Regions from separate parts of the Arthrobacter sp. JUb115 genome, predicted to be linked through region 4. Evidence: riboswitches for the same ligand, from Rfam matches in the RefSeq annotation. Region 4 holds a riboswitch; each other region holds the start of a gene.
What was found. Region 4 has a riboswitch for S-adenosylmethionine ahead of EDF61_RS09400 (substrate-binding domain-containing protein). Riboswitches for the same ligand answer to the same signal wherever they lie in the genome.
Positions count from the first base shown of each region.

Region 1 (4,089 bases), on a different contig from region 4:
TCCAGGTAACCACGGCAACCTCATCAGAATCGTTTTCCCAGCTATGCGGTTCACGCCCGGGGAAGGTGATCGTATCGCCTGCTTCGAGTTCTACGCGCTGATCAGGCAATACCAGGATGAATTTTCCAGCGATCACGTGCAGCACTTCCAGCTCGCAATCCACCGAATACAGCTCCGCTTCACCGGTGCCCTTGGGCGCAATCTCGGCGCGAATCATCTGCACCCGCTTCTCGCTGCGCGGCGTGACCAGCTGCTCCGTGATGCCGTCACCGCCCAGGGAAACACGGGGTGCCTGCTCCAGTCGGACCAGTTTCGTTTCAGGAACCTCGAAGAGGGTACCGACCTCCATGCCCAGCACTTCGCACAACCGCAAAAGAGTGGAAACCGAAGGGCTGGTCAGGTCGCGCTCCACACGCGAGAGGAAACCCTTGGTCAGTCCGGATAGCTCGGCGACCTGGTCAATGGTCATACGCTGGGTCTGGCGCACCCCGCGCAGCCTCGCACCGATATTGATCGCAGCACCGGTTGGTTCAACTGGCAAGGTTTTCATCGTTTGGCTCCTCGACGTTTTCTGCAGCAACAACCGCAACCACTTTGGCTTCAAGGCCTGCGGGGCAAGTTTACCAATGGTAAACACACCGCGCCCTCTACCGCGAGACTGCAGCGCTCACTAGACTCTGCCCATGGACAGCACCAAGGACAAGCTCTGCGGGTACCTGAACGACGCGCGCGAGAATGCGATCTACAAGGCAGAAGGCCTCGCCGAACACCTGGCACGCACTCCGCTCACCCCTACAGGCACCCATATCCTGGGAGTACTGCACCATTTGGCGATCAATGAATACGAATATTTCGGCACCTGCCTCAAGCGCAGGGCCGATGACCGCTACGTTCGCGAATTCATTGCGCCGCATGATCCCGACGCGGATTTCCTCCCGCCAGCAGATATGGATGCGCAACAGCTGATCGGCCTGTATCGGAAAGCCATCGCCTTCGCCGATGAAGCCATCAGCGACCTGCCCCTGGACTGCCCCGTAGAGGTACCGTGGTGGGGGCCAGCTGGCAAAACCACCTTGGATCACCTGCTCATCCATGCGCTCGCCGAGACCTCCCGGCATGCAGGGCATCTGGATATTATTCGCGAGCAGCTCGATGGCCGTGCTGGCTGGACCGCGCAACTGGATCTGCTGCCCGGCTACACCGCGGGGCAATGGGCCGAACAACGCGAGAAGCTGCAGCAACTGGCCAATGCCTTTGCCCCGGGCAGCTGAGCCGCAGTCATATTACGCATTCGGACTTCACCGCGCCCTGCCGCCGGCGGTACCATCGGAAATGTTGCTTCACGAGACGCGGCGCCAAGCTCCGACTGGCCGCGCACCAACCCCAAGTTCATGGGTGGTTCGGATGAGGAAGCGGTCCGCGCATCAACAGGTGCACGGGCAAGAGCTCGCAAGAGAGTTGACCTCAATGGCATATCCGATTCTGCCCGTCATCGACCGCCAGACCGGCCAAGTGCAGTTCAAGGCCGAGGGGCGCTGGCGCACCCGCTACGTTGCAGATCCGCTCAGGCTTGAACGGCTCATTGCCCGTTGCGCCCGCAGGCCGACCTATGATCCGGCCACTTCTGAATTGCAGCTGGTGCTGCCGGTAGCCGGAAATCCCGCGGGCAAGAGAATTGCTTTTAGCCTTGCCAAATTCCCAAGTGCAGGAGCCCTGACTAAACTGGGTGGTTGATCCGATCCACGGGTTTCATTGGAAAATCCATGTTCCAGGAGAGTCATCGTCGCGATGCCACAGCACCCAGAAACCGAACCTACCAAAGCGCAGATCCAGCGATGGCGCAAGTATCTCGCAGATGAAGTCGCCGAAGGCTCCATCTACAGGGCCCTCGCGGAAAAGAAAACCGGTCAAGAACGGCAAATCCTGCTGGGCCTTGCAGAGGCGGAAGCCCGCCACGAATCCCACTGGCGCGTCCTGCTCGGCGAGCATTTCAAGGAAGTCCGCCCGTCGCTGCGACGCACCATGCTGCGTTTCCTGGCATTGCATTTCGGTTCGGTCTTCGTGCTGGCCATGGCCCAGCGCTCCGAAAGCAGTTCGCCCTACCGCGACGACAAGGACGCCACCGCGCAGATGGCGGCCGACGAACAGGTCCACGAAGAGGTCGTCCGGGCGCTGGCTACAGCAGGCCGTGCGCGCCTTTCGGGCAACTTCCGCGCTGCGGTCTTCGGCGCCAACGACGGGCTGGTTTCCAACCTGGCGTTGATCATGGGTATCGGTGCGACCGGTGTTTCAGCGACCTTCGTGCTGTTCTCCGGTGTTGCCGGTTTGCTGGCCGGCGCACTGTCCATGGCAGCTGGCGAATACGTCTCGGTGCGTTCCCAGCGCGAGCTGCTGACCGCCTCGCGACCAACCCAGGTCACGCTAACCGCCGCCCCGAACCTCGATCTGGACGCCAACGAGCTGGTGCTGATCTACAAGGCCCGCGGAATGAGCGATGAAGATGCAGCGCACCGGGCCGCAGAACGCATGGGCCTGTTCACCTGCGATTGCAACCCCGACTTCTCGTTGAACCCGGAAGGCCGCGGCGAAGAACTCGAGAAGGAGCACCAGGAACTGGGGTCGGCCACCGGCGCGGCGGCCACCTCGTTCATCCTTTTCGCTTCCGGCGCGGTCGTGCCGATCCTGCCTTATATCCTTGGGCTCTCCGGCATGACCGCGATCCTCGTCTCGGTAGTCCTGGTAGGCGTGGCCCTGATGATCACCGGAGGGATCGTGGGACTGCTTTCCGGTGCCTCCCCGCTCAAGCGCGGCCTGCGCCAGCTAGCCATCGGCTGGGGCGCAGCGGCCATCACCTACTGCTTGGGCCTGATCTTCGACGTCAGCATCGGATAGCAGCCTGCTGCGATTCGAATGCCGGTACAGCTTTGGCTGTACCGGCATTTTCCATGCCGTGCTCTAGCTGTTCTCCGGCCGCCGGGTACGCCGGCGCAGGGTTTGCATGCTCTGGATGAACTCCATCGCTTCTTCGGCGGTTTCCACCAGAGCAATCTTCTGTTCCATGACACGGTCCTTGGCCAGGGCCTGAAGCAGCGGCCAAGCAGGCAGATCCCTCGTCCAATAGTCCTTGCCGATCAGCACCATCGGCACCACGCGAGCACCGGTAGCGTAGTAGTTTTCGCAGGCATCCTGGAAGATTTCCTGCACCGTGCCGGCGGCCCCGGGCAGAACTACCAGCCCGCCGTTGGACTGCTCCAGCAAAATCGCTTCACGAATGGAATTGGTGAAGAACTTGGCAATCTGGGTGGCAAACAGATTCGGCGGCTCGTGGCCGTAGAACCAGGTTGGCACGCCCAGGGACTGCCGCTGGCTCGGGAAACGCTCCTTGACCATCAGCGCAGTTCTCGCCCAGCCGGTGCGCTGATGGATCGCATCTGGCGCTTCGGCCAGCATCTGCAATGCCGTAGCGACATCTTCTTGCCCGTAATCGGCCAGCCACGCACCGGCGTTGGCGGCTTCCATTGCGCCGGGGCCTCCACCGGTGGCGACCGCGTAGCCGGCCCGGGTAATCATGCGCCCAAGCTCCAAAGCTTGCGCATACTGCGCAGTGCCCCGGCTCATCGCATGCCCGCCCATCACCCCGATAATCGGGGTTTCCTTGAACGTGCCCTCGTACACCGCCGAGACCAGCGCCTGGCCAATGTGGTGATCATGCAGGGTTCTTGCCAGCGCATTGCTATCGCTATCGGAATTCACCGCTGCATGCTGCTGGGAGTACGCGTAGATCTTCGCATCAGGCACTTGCTCGTAGGTCTGCGTCCGGATCCCCGAGTACAACTCATGCGGCGAATACAAGCCGCGAGCCACCGTCTCGAAGGGAAGCTCGTCCCCCGAGCTCATGCACAGCCCGCCAGTGGCTTGCACGATCTGCGATCCTTGCGCGGAATACTGGCAATCGATGAATAGCGCTTCGGAAAGATCCAAGGATTCCAGCACGGTATCCCGTTCGCGCAGATCAACACGGTGCACTCGCCAGCCTTTTCCGCGTGCGCGGTGGGAAGCCAGCGCTTCGGCTGCGAGACGGTCGAATTC
Region 1 covers NZ_SOBS01000001.1:650,326-654,414, forward strand. Annotated here, with positions in the region: gene EDF61_RS03000 (cupin domain-containing protein) at 1-550, opposite strand, end outside; gene EDF61_RS03005 (DinB family protein) at 684-1,271, shown strand; SAM riboswitch class IV at 1,339-1,452, shown strand; gene EDF61_RS03010 (hypothetical protein) at 1,468-1,734, shown strand; gene EDF61_RS03015 (VIT1/CCC1 transporter family protein) at 1,789-2,892, shown strand; gene EDF61_RS03020 (LOG family protein) at 2,956-4,089, opposite strand, start outside.
Region 1: linked by a shared signal. The riboswitch ahead of EDF61_RS03010 (hypothetical protein) and the one ahead of EDF61_RS09400 (substrate-binding domain-containing protein) in region 4 are both predicted to bind S-adenosylmethionine.

Region 2 (4,089 bases), on a different contig from region 4:
CAATTGACGTGGGGATAAGCGGGGAAGTCATAGGGGAATCTTTCTGGATCTTAGGCGACGGGTGTCGGGCAGGAAGCGGACCACTGATCGAGCAATTGGCGATTCGGGGTGATGAAATGCTCTTCGGTGAACTTGCCTTGGATCTTGCCCAATTGGGTTCGCTCTTCGCGGTCATAAAAGACACGGGTGGGGGAGAAGTCTTCGGCGTCTAAGCTCGGGTGGTACACGGAAGGAGCAGTCGAATTGGCGTTGTAGATCTCCGGACGGTAGATCTTCTGGAATGTCTCCATCGTGCTGATGAGGCTGATCAACTGAAGGTTCGTGTAATCGTTGAGCAGGTCGCCGCGGAAGTAGAAAGCCAGTGGCGCAACAGCGCCTGGCGGCATGAAGTAACGTACGCTCAAGCCCATTTTTCCGAAGTAAGCGTCGGTCAATGAATTTTCATCCTGCTGGTATTCCAAACCGAGCACTGGATGGCTGTTGCCGGTGCGGAAATAGGTCTTGGAAGTCGAGACGCTGATGCACACCACCGGCAGCTGGGCAAAACGCTGACGGTAGGCCTGTGAGTTCAAAAAATGCTGGAAGAGCTGTCCGTGGAGATCGCCGAAATCTTCTGGAAGTACCGGAACTCCGCTGTCATTGCACGAAGCTGGAAGCACCACGCTGAAGTCGTAATCGCGCACATAAGAAGAAAAATTATTGCCGACCATGCCCTGGGACCGAGTGCCGGTGAGTTTATCCACGATCGTGGTTTCAAGCACTTCTAAAAGGGGAAATTGCTGGCCGGTATTATCGGCAGAAAAATGCACATTTGCGGAAATGATTTCCAATTCAAGAGAATAGCGGTCACCCTGGGGATTGTCCCAGTGAGCCAAGGAATTGAAGCGACGGTTGATCATCGTCAGGGCATTGCGCAAGTTCTCTTCGCGGCGCTCTCCGCGTGCCAAATTAGCGAAGTTCGTGGTGGTGCGCGAATTTGTCGAAGGGGAGTAATTCTCGTCGAATCTGGTGGTGTTAATGCTGAAATTTAATGCGTCTGCCATGATGGCCAATCTGTATTTGGGAGGCCTGGGCAGGCCGAGGGAAAGTCGTTGCGTCAATCATGCAGGGTGATTCTTGATATCGGGTAACTCGATATAACTATGGATTGATATAGACTCTGGCTATGGTTCAGGGAACAAATGGATTGACGCTGCAGCAACTTCGTTATTTCGTGGCGGTCGCCTCCGAGGGGTCCATCTCGGCTGCCGCCGACCTCATTTACGTCGCGCAGCCCAGCATGTCCTCGGCGATGAAGGAACTTGAATCGCGGGTGGGGCGCACCTTGCTGGTGCGCTCGGCCAGGGGAGTGACGCTCACCGCCGAAGGCGCAGAATTCCTCGGCTATGCCCGGCAGGTGCTCGAGCAGGTGGAGCTTCTTGAACATCGATATCTCGGCCGGCCCTCCGCCCGGCGGCTGCTGGGCGTCTCCACCCAGCACTACTCCTTTTCGGTGGATGCCTTCGTGCGGATGGTGCAGGCCAGCGGGGCCGAGGAGTACCAGTTTTCGCTCCGCGAGACGCGCACCGAACAGATCATCGAGGACGTGCGCACGCTGCGCAGCGACATCGGGATCCTGTACCGCAACGACTTCAACCGGAAGGTCATCGACAAGTTGCTGCGCGAATCGCGGCTGGTCTTCCACCCGCTGTTCCTGGCCGATCCGCACATTTTCATCTCGCGCAGCAACCCGCTGGCCACCCGAACCCAGGTCACGCTCGAGGACCTCGAAGACCTGCCCCGGCTGACCTTCGACCAGGGGGCGAACAACTCGTTCTACTTCGCCGAAGAGGTGCTCTCCACGCGCTCCAGCCAACGCGAAATCCAGGTCTCGGACCGCGCCACCATCTTCAACCTCATGATCGGCTTGGGCGGGTACACGATCTCCACCGGCATCATCAGCGATGAGCTGGACCCCTCCATCGTGGCCATCCCGCTGGCCATCGAGGAGCGCATCGAAATCGGCTGGATCGACCACGCCGCCATCCCGCTCACCGACCAGGCCCAGCGCTACCTGCAAGAAGTGCGAACGGTGGTCGCCAGCTTCGGGGTAGAAGTGCTCGGCTGAGCCGCCAGCAGCGTAACCCCCGGTCATCGAGCACCGGCACATCGTCACAAACTTCCAGCAAAACCCCTGCATCACGCCGATTCATCTCAAAAGGTCGCGTCATAAAGTGCTGCCGGCCACCGCGTCATCATGACAACGAGAAGTCATATGAAGCGTGGCGGCCTTGTATGAAGCCGGGCGCCGGATACCGCTTGCGCCGTTTGCGGCAGATAGCCAACCATGGAAGAACAACAAACCATCAAGAGCGACTAAGAGATCTGGCTCGTTGACGTCGCAGCAACCATCGGGAAACCGAAAGGTGCTAATGCCAGGAACGATGGAGCAGTTCCGAACGCGTTTTTGCGTACTGTGCTTCGTGCCGCCGCACGATGCCAATCGGTGCACTCCCTCGCAGAGAATCGAGGAGGAGCTATGAGCCAGGAAACCGACGCGGTGCACGCAGGGTACCGCCCGAGCGGAGACTTCCGCCCGATGCTGCCGCCGCTGCACAATTCCGCGGCCTACCAATTCGCATCGCACGCCGAAGCGGTGGAGAAGTTCGCGCTGCGCCAGGCCGGCTTCACCTACTCGCGCACCGGCAACCCCACCGTTTCGATTCTCGAACAGCGCGTGGCCGCTTTGGAAGGCGGGGCCCACGCGGTGGCCACCGCCACCGGGCAGGCTGCCGTGGCCCTGTCCCTGCTGGCCCTGACCCAGGGTCCCAAGCACATCGTGGCCTCCTCCTCGCTCTATGGCGGCACCGTGGACCTGTTCACCGACACCTTCGCGGACTTCGGCATCCGCATCAGCTTTGTCGACCAGGCCGATCCGTCCGCTTGGGCCGCTGCCATTGAGTCGGACACCCGGGCGTTCTTCCTGGAGTCGGTCTCCAACCCGCTGTGCACCGTGGCCGATCTGCCCGCCATCGCGGCCATCGCCCACGAGCACAACATCCCGGTGGTGGTCGACAACACCCTGGCCACCCCGCTGAATGTGCGCCCGCTGGATTTGGGGGCGGACATCGTGGTGCACTCGGCCACCAAGGGCCTGGCCGGACACGGCTCGGTGCTCGGTGGGGTCGTGGTGGACTCGGGGAAATTCGACTTCTCCGATGCCGCCCGCTGGCCACAGATCGCCGCCCCGCGGGTGCGTCTGAACAACACCTCGCTGCTTGAGCGCCACGGACCGGCCGCCTACGCGATGCTGGTGCGCTCCAAGTTCCTGCACGACCTGGGCCCGACCCTGGCCCCGGCCAGCGCCCAGGGAATCCTGGCCGGAATCGAAACCCTGCCGGTGCGCGCCGCCCACGTGCAGCGCAGCGTCACCAGGCTGATCGACGCGCTTGCCGAGTATCCGGGCATTGCCGCCATCCACCACCCTTCGCTGCCCGAGCACCCCAGCCACGAGCTGGCCCGGGCGCTGGCGCCGAAGGGCACCGGCTGCGTGCTGGCCATCGAGCTGGCCCACCCATCCCTGGTTTCCCCGGTGATCGACGGGCTCAAGCTGATTTCCCTGGCCGCGAATGTGGGGGACACCCGCGCCATGGTCTCCCACCCGGCCACCATGACGCACTGCCGGCTCTCCGCACAACAGCTGGCCGACGCCGGCCTGAACACCTCCACCCTGCGCCTGTCGGTGGGATTGGAAGACCCCGCCGACCTGCTCGCAGATATCACCCAATCGCTGGATCTTGCATTGGCCGCAACCCAGGCCACCGCCGGCACCAAGGAAGTGAGTTTCGCATGAGCGGCTTCAACACCCTGGCCGTGCACGCCGGCCAGCACAAGGATCCGCACACCGGTGCGGTGATCCCGCCGATCTACCAGACCAGCACCTTCATCCAGGACGGCATCAACGTGCTGCGCGCCGGGCACGAGTACTCGCGCGGCTCGAACCCCACCCGCAACGGGTTCGAATCCCAGCTCACCGCGCTGGAAGGCGGCGCCGCCGGCTTCTCCTTCGCTTCGGGCATCGCCGCCGAAGACGCCCTGCTGCGCGCAGTG
Region 2 covers NZ_SOBS01000001.1:487,627-491,715, reverse strand. Annotated here, with positions in the region: gene EDF61_RS02285 (methionine synthase) at 1-31, opposite strand, end outside; gene EDF61_RS02280 (DUF1852 domain-containing protein) at 51-1,043, opposite strand; gene EDF61_RS02275 (LysR family transcriptional regulator) at 1,166-2,107, shown strand; SAM riboswitch class I at 2,340-2,430, shown strand; gene EDF61_RS02270 (O-acetylhomoserine aminocarboxypropyltransferase/cysteine synthase family protein) at 2,519-3,832, shown strand; gene EDF61_RS02265 (cystathionine gamma-synthase) at 3,829-4,089, shown strand, end outside.
Region 2: linked by a shared signal. The riboswitch ahead of EDF61_RS02270 (O-acetylhomoserine aminocarboxypropyltransferase/cysteine synthase family protein) and the one ahead of EDF61_RS09400 (substrate-binding domain-containing protein) in region 4 are both predicted to bind S-adenosylmethionine.

Region 3 (4,089 bases), on a different contig from region 4:
CACGCCTACTGCCACACCACTGGTGACCAGTTCCGGGGTGAAGTTATACGGTTCGCCGGTTCCAGGATCGATGAAGGCATCATGCCCAATGCCTGCCGGGGCGGTTTCGCGGCCGTCGATGGTGCTGACCTTGCCCGACTTCGCATCGTAGTGCATGAAGTATCCGCCGCCGCCAATGCCTGCGCTATAGGGTTCGGTGACGCCCAGTGCCGCCGCGGTTGCCACAGCCGCATCGACAGCGTTGCCTCCCTTGCGCAGGATTTCGATGCCGGCAGCGGTGGCTTCCGGATCGACCGACGAGACTGCGCCTCCAGTGCCGATGGCGGTCGGGTCCTTCTGGGTGTGCCGTGGTTCGGCGCTCGCCGGAAGCGCTGAGAAAGCTCCCAGGCCCAAGGCGATGGCTGCCGCGCAGGCAACTGATCTTAAACGTACTCGTGGCATGCTTTGATCTCCTCTGCAGGTGGGGATGAAGTATGCGCAAATTTACGGGAGCGGGAACTCGCCGCGCGGTTGTGACACGCAGCACCATGGGTTTGCGCGGCAATTTCGGCATTGCCGCGCGAATATTCCGGGTTGTGACGCGTTAAAGCGGCGGGCAGGCACCGCGGCCTCGATCGCCGCCAATGCCTGCCCGCTGGAACCCTAGTGCACCTGGGCTACTTGTCCAGGTTGTCCTTGATGACTTTGCCCAAGGAAGCCGGGGCGCGGCCGATCAGCTGAGCCAGCTCCCCGGAGTCCACTTCCAGCGCTCCTTCTCGAATGCGCATGTCGGTATCGACGAGGATGTGCGCGAACGGTCCGGGGACGCCGGCATCAGCGTAGATCTTTTCCAGTTGCCCTGGATCCATTTCCTGGTAGGCGATGTCCTGGCCGGCGGCAGCGCCAACCGCGCCAGCAAGCTGGGCGAGGGTGAATGGCTTATCGCTGCCCAGCTCGTAGATCCTGCCGTTCTGGTCCTCCTCGGAAAGCAGCACGGCCGCAGCGGCATCCGCATAGTCTGCACGGGCGGCAGCGCTGATCTTGCCATCGCCGGCGGCACCGAGCACCGTGCCGCTGTTGAGGTAGCCCATCAGCTGGTCGGTGTAGTTCTCGATGTACCATCCATTGCGCAACAGCACGTAGTCGATGCCGGATCCGGCCAGCAGCCGTTCGGTGGCGATGTGCTCGTCGGCGAGCTTCATGCCGCCGGACAGGGCGTTGGCAATTGAGGTGTAGGCGATCAGCGAGACATCCACGTGCTTGGCGGCATTGATGACGTTCTCATGCTGGGCAACGCGCTGGCCCACCTCGCTGGCCGAAATCAGCAGCAGCTTGTCTATGCCTTCGAGTGCGGACACGAGAGTTGGCTGGGCGTTGTAATCGGCAACGCGGGTTTCCAGGCCTTTGCCTGCCAGCGGTTCCAGCTTCTGCTCGGAGCGGCCAATTGCGACCAGATCAGCGGCATTCGCCCCGCGCGCCAGCAGCGCGTCGATGACTAGATTTCCAAGCTGTCCGGTGGCACCGGTAATTGCGATCTTCATGGGGTCCTCTCGTTGGTCTGCATCTGCTACAACCGGCGAGGACGTGAGGTAATTCCCGGAACCATCGAATGGGAATGCCGATTAAGCAAGGATTCGCATGGATCTGTCCACAATTGGCGTCACAAAGCGTTTTATGTCCGGCGCATTGCATTTTATGACGCGCAGCATGACGTGTATCGGCTGTTTCAGGACGCGTTCTGCGACTTCATGACCCCTGCTTACGTAACGCTTGTCTGCTGAATTCAGGGGTTGCAGACTTGAACTGTTCGGCCGGTACAGCCGGACACCCCATCCAGAGCGACCGAGAGACCTGGCTCGTTGAAGTCGCAGCAACCACCCGTAAACGGGAGCGGTGCTAAGGCCAGGACCGATGGAGATTGCTAAATTTCTCAACGGTCTGCCGGAAGAAACTCGCCGTGGGTAGTCCCGGAATCAAGGCAGAACGTACAGGGAATCTATGCGTAATCCTCGGGGCACCAACCGAGAGGACATCTGTAACCATGCGTACAGCACATTTTGGCCTGAAGGCCACTGCAATCCTTGCCGTTCTGGGCTTGTCACTCACTGCATGCGGAAACAACGCCAATACTACTGGCGCCGCTGAAGCAGCAGCCGATCCAGGGGAACCAGTAGAAGGCGGTACCTTCACTTTTGCTGAAGTTACCCCCATCAACAATTGGCAGACTCAGGCAGCGCGTTTCTATGAGAAGGCCAACGTACTGAATTCCGTCCTTGATCGCCTGACCTACTACGACGTGGAAGCTGGCAAGCTGGTTGGCTGGATCGCCAGCGGATTCGAAGCCAACGATGCCAAGACCGAGTTCACGTTCACCATTCGCGACGGAGTCACCTTCTCAGACGGATCCAAACTGGATGCCAAAGCCGTGAAACTGAACCTGGACGCGCTGGGTCAGGGCATCAAGGAAGCTCAGATTGCACCGAACGTTGACTTTGCCGCCTACAAGTCGGCAGAGGTCGTTGGGGACAACAAGGTCAAGGTCACGCTCAAGCGTCCGGATGCCAATTTCCTTCGGGCGACTTCTTCAGTAACTGCTGGATTGGTGTCCCCGAAAACCCTTGAACTGGATAACGCCGCGCAGTCCTCGATCTCCAAGATCGTTGGTTCCGGACCGTTTGTCTTTGAATCGGAAAAGCCTGATGAAGAAGTGGTTTTCACCAGCCGCGATGACTACGCTTGGGCACCAGAATCTGCCTCTAACCAGGGCGATGCATACCTGGATACCTTGGTTATCAAATACCTTCCTGAGGTAGCTAGCCGTGCCGGGGCAGTTCAGTCCGCGCAGGTAGATCTCGTCCGAGGCTTGCAACCGGTGGACGAACAAGTGCTGGGTACCAACGGTGGCAAGGTGTTAGCTGCTGAAGGCGTAGACCTGACCAGCAACCACGCAGCAGTACGTGTTGGCTCGGGAAAGCTTGAAGACGTCAAAGTCCGCCAAGCGCTGCAGATTGCAATCGACCGCCAGGCCATTAAGGAAACCGTTCTCTCGGATAGCTACGTCATCTCCGGATCGATCCTGAACCATAAGGCTCCAGGTTTCGTAGACCTATCTTCCGAACTGGCGTACAACCCAGAAAAGGCCAAGCAATTATTGGATGAAGCCGGTTGGAAGCCGGGCGCGGATGGCATTCGCGAGAAGGACGGAAAGAAACTGGAAGTAACGGTCTCCACCTCCAATAACTCCGTGGTCATCAAGCCAGCGTTCGAACTGATTGAACAGCAATGGCGAGAGATTGGCGTCCAGCTGGTCAACCGCGCGGCGGACAATACTTTCCTGACCAACGCGCTTGTCGACGACAAAGTGGAGTTCTTCGGCACCCGCCAGTTCGCATACGGCGGACTGGGCCCGGTCTACGCAACTGCGAACAACAATCAGACACTTCGCGCCGATCCTGAACTGAACAAGCTTTTCGCCGAAGAGCAGTCAGCAACCACCGAAGAAGAGCACCTGAAGTTGGTGGAAGAAGAACAGCGTACCCTGGTGCTTGACCAAGCCTTGACCTTGATTCTTTGGGACGAAGTTCAGGTCTATGGGGCCAATAACTCCGCCAACGTTGAATTCACTTCCGGTACCGCACCAATCTTCCAAGGTGCTTGGAAGAACGACGGCTAGGAACCGAGCTCATGGGCATTTACATCGCAAAACGATTGGGACAGGCAATATTGGTCATTTGGCTGGCCTACACGGCGGTTTTCATCGCTGTGCAGGCCTTGCCGAATGACCCGGTCACGATCTTCCTGAGCACTGACTCAGCCGCGGATCCGGCCACCATTGCACAGATGAAGGCGTACTACGGATACGACCAGCCGGTCTTCGTGCAGTACTTCACGCAGCTGCTGGGATTGCTTCGCGGAGATCTCGGATATTCCTTGTCCAGCGGTTCGGAAGTAGCGAATCGAATCGGTGAAGTAGCTGGATCCACCCTGATTCTGGCTGGCAGCGCATTCGTTTTGTCGGTGGTATTCGCCCTGATCATCGCCTCAGCGGCGAGCCTGTCCAAGGGCGAAAAACTGCGCAAGACGCTGCTGAATCTGCCACCGCTAATGGTG
Region 3 covers NZ_SOBS01000007.1:23,975-28,063, forward strand. Annotated here, with positions in the region: gene ggt (gamma-glutamyltransferase) at 1-441, opposite strand, end outside; gene EDF61_RS12805 (NAD(P)H-binding protein) at 657-1,520, opposite strand; SAM riboswitch class I at 1,806-1,897, shown strand; gene EDF61_RS12810 (ABC transporter substrate-binding protein) at 2,021-3,652, shown strand; gene EDF61_RS12815 (ABC transporter permease) at 3,664-4,089, shown strand, end outside.
Region 3: linked by a shared signal. The riboswitch ahead of EDF61_RS12810 (ABC transporter substrate-binding protein) and the one ahead of EDF61_RS09400 (substrate-binding domain-containing protein) in region 4 are both predicted to bind S-adenosylmethionine.

Region 4 (4,089 bases):
TTGCGGGCTGGACGCAGAGAACTACCGATATTGGCAAAGGAGCCAACCCGCCGTGTACGAACTGCTTGTTCTGCTGATCCTTGTTGTGGCCATCGTGATGGTCACAGCACGCCTGAAGATCAGCCCATTTCTCGCCCTCGTTGGCGCCGCTATCCTGGCGGCCTTCGCCTACCGGATTCCGCTGGCCGACGTGGCTTCGACGGTCACCACGGCCTTTGGCAGCACCATGGGAAATATCGGACTGGTGATCCTGTTCGGAACAATGATCGGTGTCATCCTGGAGAAATCCGGCGCCGCGATCTCCATGGCAGATGCGCTGATCAAGGTCCTCGGTACCCGGTTCCCCAACCTGACGCTATCGATTATCGGCTACATCGTTTCCATTCCGGTCTTCTGCGACTCGGGATACGTGGTGCTCAACTCGCTGCGCAAAGCCATCACCCTGCGTACCGGGGTCTCTGGGCTGGCAACTTCCATCGCCCTGATGACCGGCCTGTACGCGACCCACACCATGGTGCCTCCAACTCCGGGCCCGCTGGCCGCAGCCGAAAGCATCGGCGTTGCCGATAACCTGGGCTTGATCATCGCTGTCGGATTGCCCGTTGCGGCCATCTCGGCACTTGCCGGCTTGGCCTACGCCAGCCGCTTCAACAAGTCCCAATGGACCCCGTTGCCAAGCGACGACCACAATGACATCTCCGAACTCGACTATGAGCAGCTGCGTGCAAGCTTCGGAAAATTGCCCAGCCCGGCGCTGGCCTTCATGCCGATCCTGGTTCCGCTGGTGCTGATCTGTGCCGCATCCATTGCGAAGCTGCCCTCGCACCCGATTGGCGAAGGCGCTGCCCTGGAAATCCTTTCCTTCCTGGGGACGCCAGTTATTGCGCTGATCTTCGGCTTGATCTCATCGACTTTTCTTTTGAGCGGTGGCAGCAAGCTGGCGGTCTTCAATGAGCAGATGAACGAAGCTGTACGCACCGCTGCTCCGGTCTTGCTGATCACCGGTGCCGGCGCCGGCTTCGGCGCGGTCCTGGCCGCGTCGGATCTGACCACGATTCTTTCGGATTCACTCAGCGGACTGGGCTTGGGCCTGGCTGTGCCATTCCTGATCGCCGCTGCACTGAAGTCCGCCCAGGGCTCGTCCACCGTCTCAATGGTGACCACTTCCGCGCTGGTCGCTCCGATGCTCGGCTCCCTGGGCTTGGGTTCGGAGCTGGGCATGGTGCTATCCGTATTGGCAGTAGGCGCCGGTGCGATGGTTGTCTCGCACGCCAACGACTCCTACTTCTGGGTCGTCTCGCAGCTCAGCCGCATTCCGGTGATCACCGCCTACAAGACCCTGAGCGTGGCTACCGCCATCCAGGGCACCGCGGGGTTCCTGACTGTACTGGTCCTGGGAGCCGTACTGCTTTAGCAGCACGCCTTCCAAGAAAGCAACGGATCGCGCCATCGGCAGATGGCGCGATCCGTTGCTTTAAGCAGTGCTGGATTAGCCCAGGCCTGCCACCGGGAAGCTCCGCGCGGCCTTATTCGCTGTGGCAGTCGAGATCACCAGCAACGCGATGGCGGCCAGGTAGCCGGCTCCGGTCGCGGCGAAGGCGAAACCGAATTGGCCCAGCAGGCAGAGAACTGCTGCGCTGGCCAATGCCGCCCAACCGGCCCAGGAAGCCGCGGCAAGCAGGGGCGCAGCCTGCTGATGCCCGGCGAGCCAGGCCCCATCGCTGGCCAAGGTGTGGCGCGTCTTGATGCCGATCGCCGCATTGCGAGCGAGCTTCCGGTCCCGTGCCATCGGGGCGAGGAACGCTGCGACCAGCGTTATGCTCAGCAACCCGAACATGAAGGCAATCACGCCTGCTGGATCCACTTGCCGCCTCTTCTGCCGATTGATCTTGAATGGCCATTCTATGCGGTCGCATGGAAGTGCCCTGATCCACGCTGTGTTCCCAATCGATGCCTGCGGGAACGCTCTTGAGATCCAGTTCCGGCATGCCAATTACGTCATGCGAAGGTCATATGACGTCTTATCTGCCCGTTTTCCGGCAGGGCGAAGGCGCGAAGATGACGTATTTTGTCCTGCTGTTCCTCCGCATGACAGCGCCCTTCCCGAGGACCTGCCAGTAATGCTTGACTCGGAGCACAACCCATCCAGAGCGGCTGAGAGACCTGGCTCCGAGACGCCGCAGCAAGCCTGCACTCCGCAGGTAGTGCTAACGCCAGGTTCGATGGAACTCCCGGGTCTAGAAGCATGAACTTCTGTTCGGGATCCCTCGTTCAATTTGTCTAAGAGAGGGACGACATGACTCGTACTCGTCCGAACGCCTTGAAAGTTCTGGCTTCAGCGATGGCGGCAGCAACACTGCTGACTGGCTGCTCGCTGAAAGAACCACGGCCGGAAATAGCGCCGGTTGTGGCGCAAAGCAGTAATCCGCAAGCCGAGCATAAGCTCGACAACGTTCCTTCACTCAAAGGCAAAAAGGTCGGCATCGCGGCCAAGGATATCCTGCACGACTACTCGCGCGTGGTCTACCAGCAGATCCAAGAGCGCATCAAAGAGCTCGGCGGCGAGGTCATCGCTACCCAAGCCGAAGCCAAAGACGAGAAGCACGTCTCTGACGTAGAAAACCTGATCACCCAGTCGCCCGATGCCATCGTGGTGATCCTGGGCGATGCCCAAACGCTCACTCCTGCCTTGGCCAAGGTGGACGCCGCCGGGATCCCGCTGTTCACCATCGATTTCCAAAGCGAATACTCGAAGAACAACGTCACCAGCGACAACTGGAACGTCGGCACCACGCTGGCTCGCACCATGGCTGAAGACCTCCACGGCAAGGGGAAGATTCTGGTCTTCAACGGCTTCCCCGGTGTGACTCCCTGCCGGATCCGGTACAACAGCCTGAACCTGGTGCTGGAAGACTACCCAAATATCGAGAAGATCACCCCGGAACTCCAGGACAAATACGAAGGCACCATCGAGGATGCCAAAAACCAGATCCAGGACCAACTGCGCAGGCTGCCCGAGGGCGAAGTTGACGCGATTTGGTCCTGCTGGGACATGCCGCTGATCGGTGCCGCGCAGGCCATCGATCCCACTGGTGGCGACATCAAGCTGTATGGAGTGGACGCAGAGCCCGGGGCCCTGGATTTGATAGCGAACCCGGACAGTTCATACCAGTTCACCGTCGCTCAGCCCACCAAGCAGATTGCCGCTGCCTCGGCCACTAATATCGCCCTGTTCCTCGATGGGCAAACCGATCTGGTTCCGAGCACCAGCTATGCCGAGCCGATTTTTGTCGACAAGGACAACGTGAATCAGGTGCGCCATGACAACGGAATCTAAGGAACTGCTGAGCATGGCCGCCATCAACAAGTCCTTTGGCACGGTCGCCGTGCTTGACCATGTGCACCTGCAGCTTCGGGCCGGAGAGGTTCTGGGCCTAGTGGGCGAAAACGGAGCTGGAAAATCCACCCTGATCAAGATACTCACCGGGCTGTACACCCTGGACTCGGGGCAGATCGAACTTGCCGGCCAGCCGGTGCAAATTCGCCGGCCTGCCGATGCCGAAGCGCTAGGCATTGAAGTGATTCACCAGGACCGCCATCTGGCCGGCCGCTTGACCGTCGCCGAACAGCTGTATCTGGGCACCGCGAAGAGTCGTGGGCTCTGGCGCCACGAGCGCACCGCGCAGGCAGCAGCCCGGGCGGATATTTTGCGAACCACCGGCCAGGAGCTGGACACCGGTGCCTTCGTTGATGAGCTCAGCGTTGCCCAGCAGCAGCTGATCCAGATTGCCCGTGCCGTACTGGCCGAACCCAAGGTGCTGATTCTCGATGAGCCGACCGCACCGTTGGCCAATGATGAAGTTGAACAGCTCTTCGGCACGATCCGGCATCTGCGGGACCGCGGGGTAGGGATCATTTTCATCTCGCATTATCTCCAGGAACTGCGGCAGATCACCGACCGGATTACGGTGCTGCGCAACGGCAGAAATGCCGGTGACGCCAGTTTCGCGGACGGTGACAGTATCGAAGATGTCATCGGCTTGATGCTGGGCAACCAGGTTAACGAGTTCTCGCACCAGAGGCGCGAGC
Region 4 covers NZ_SOBS01000004.1:339,607-343,695, forward strand. Annotated here, with positions in the region: gene EDF61_RS09390 (GntP family permease) at 53-1,414, shown strand; gene EDF61_RS09395 (SdpI family protein) at 1,490-1,864, opposite strand; SAM riboswitch class I at 2,139-2,229, shown strand; gene EDF61_RS09400 (substrate-binding domain-containing protein) at 2,297-3,337, shown strand; gene EDF61_RS09405 (sugar ABC transporter ATP-binding protein) at 3,321-4,089, shown strand, end outside.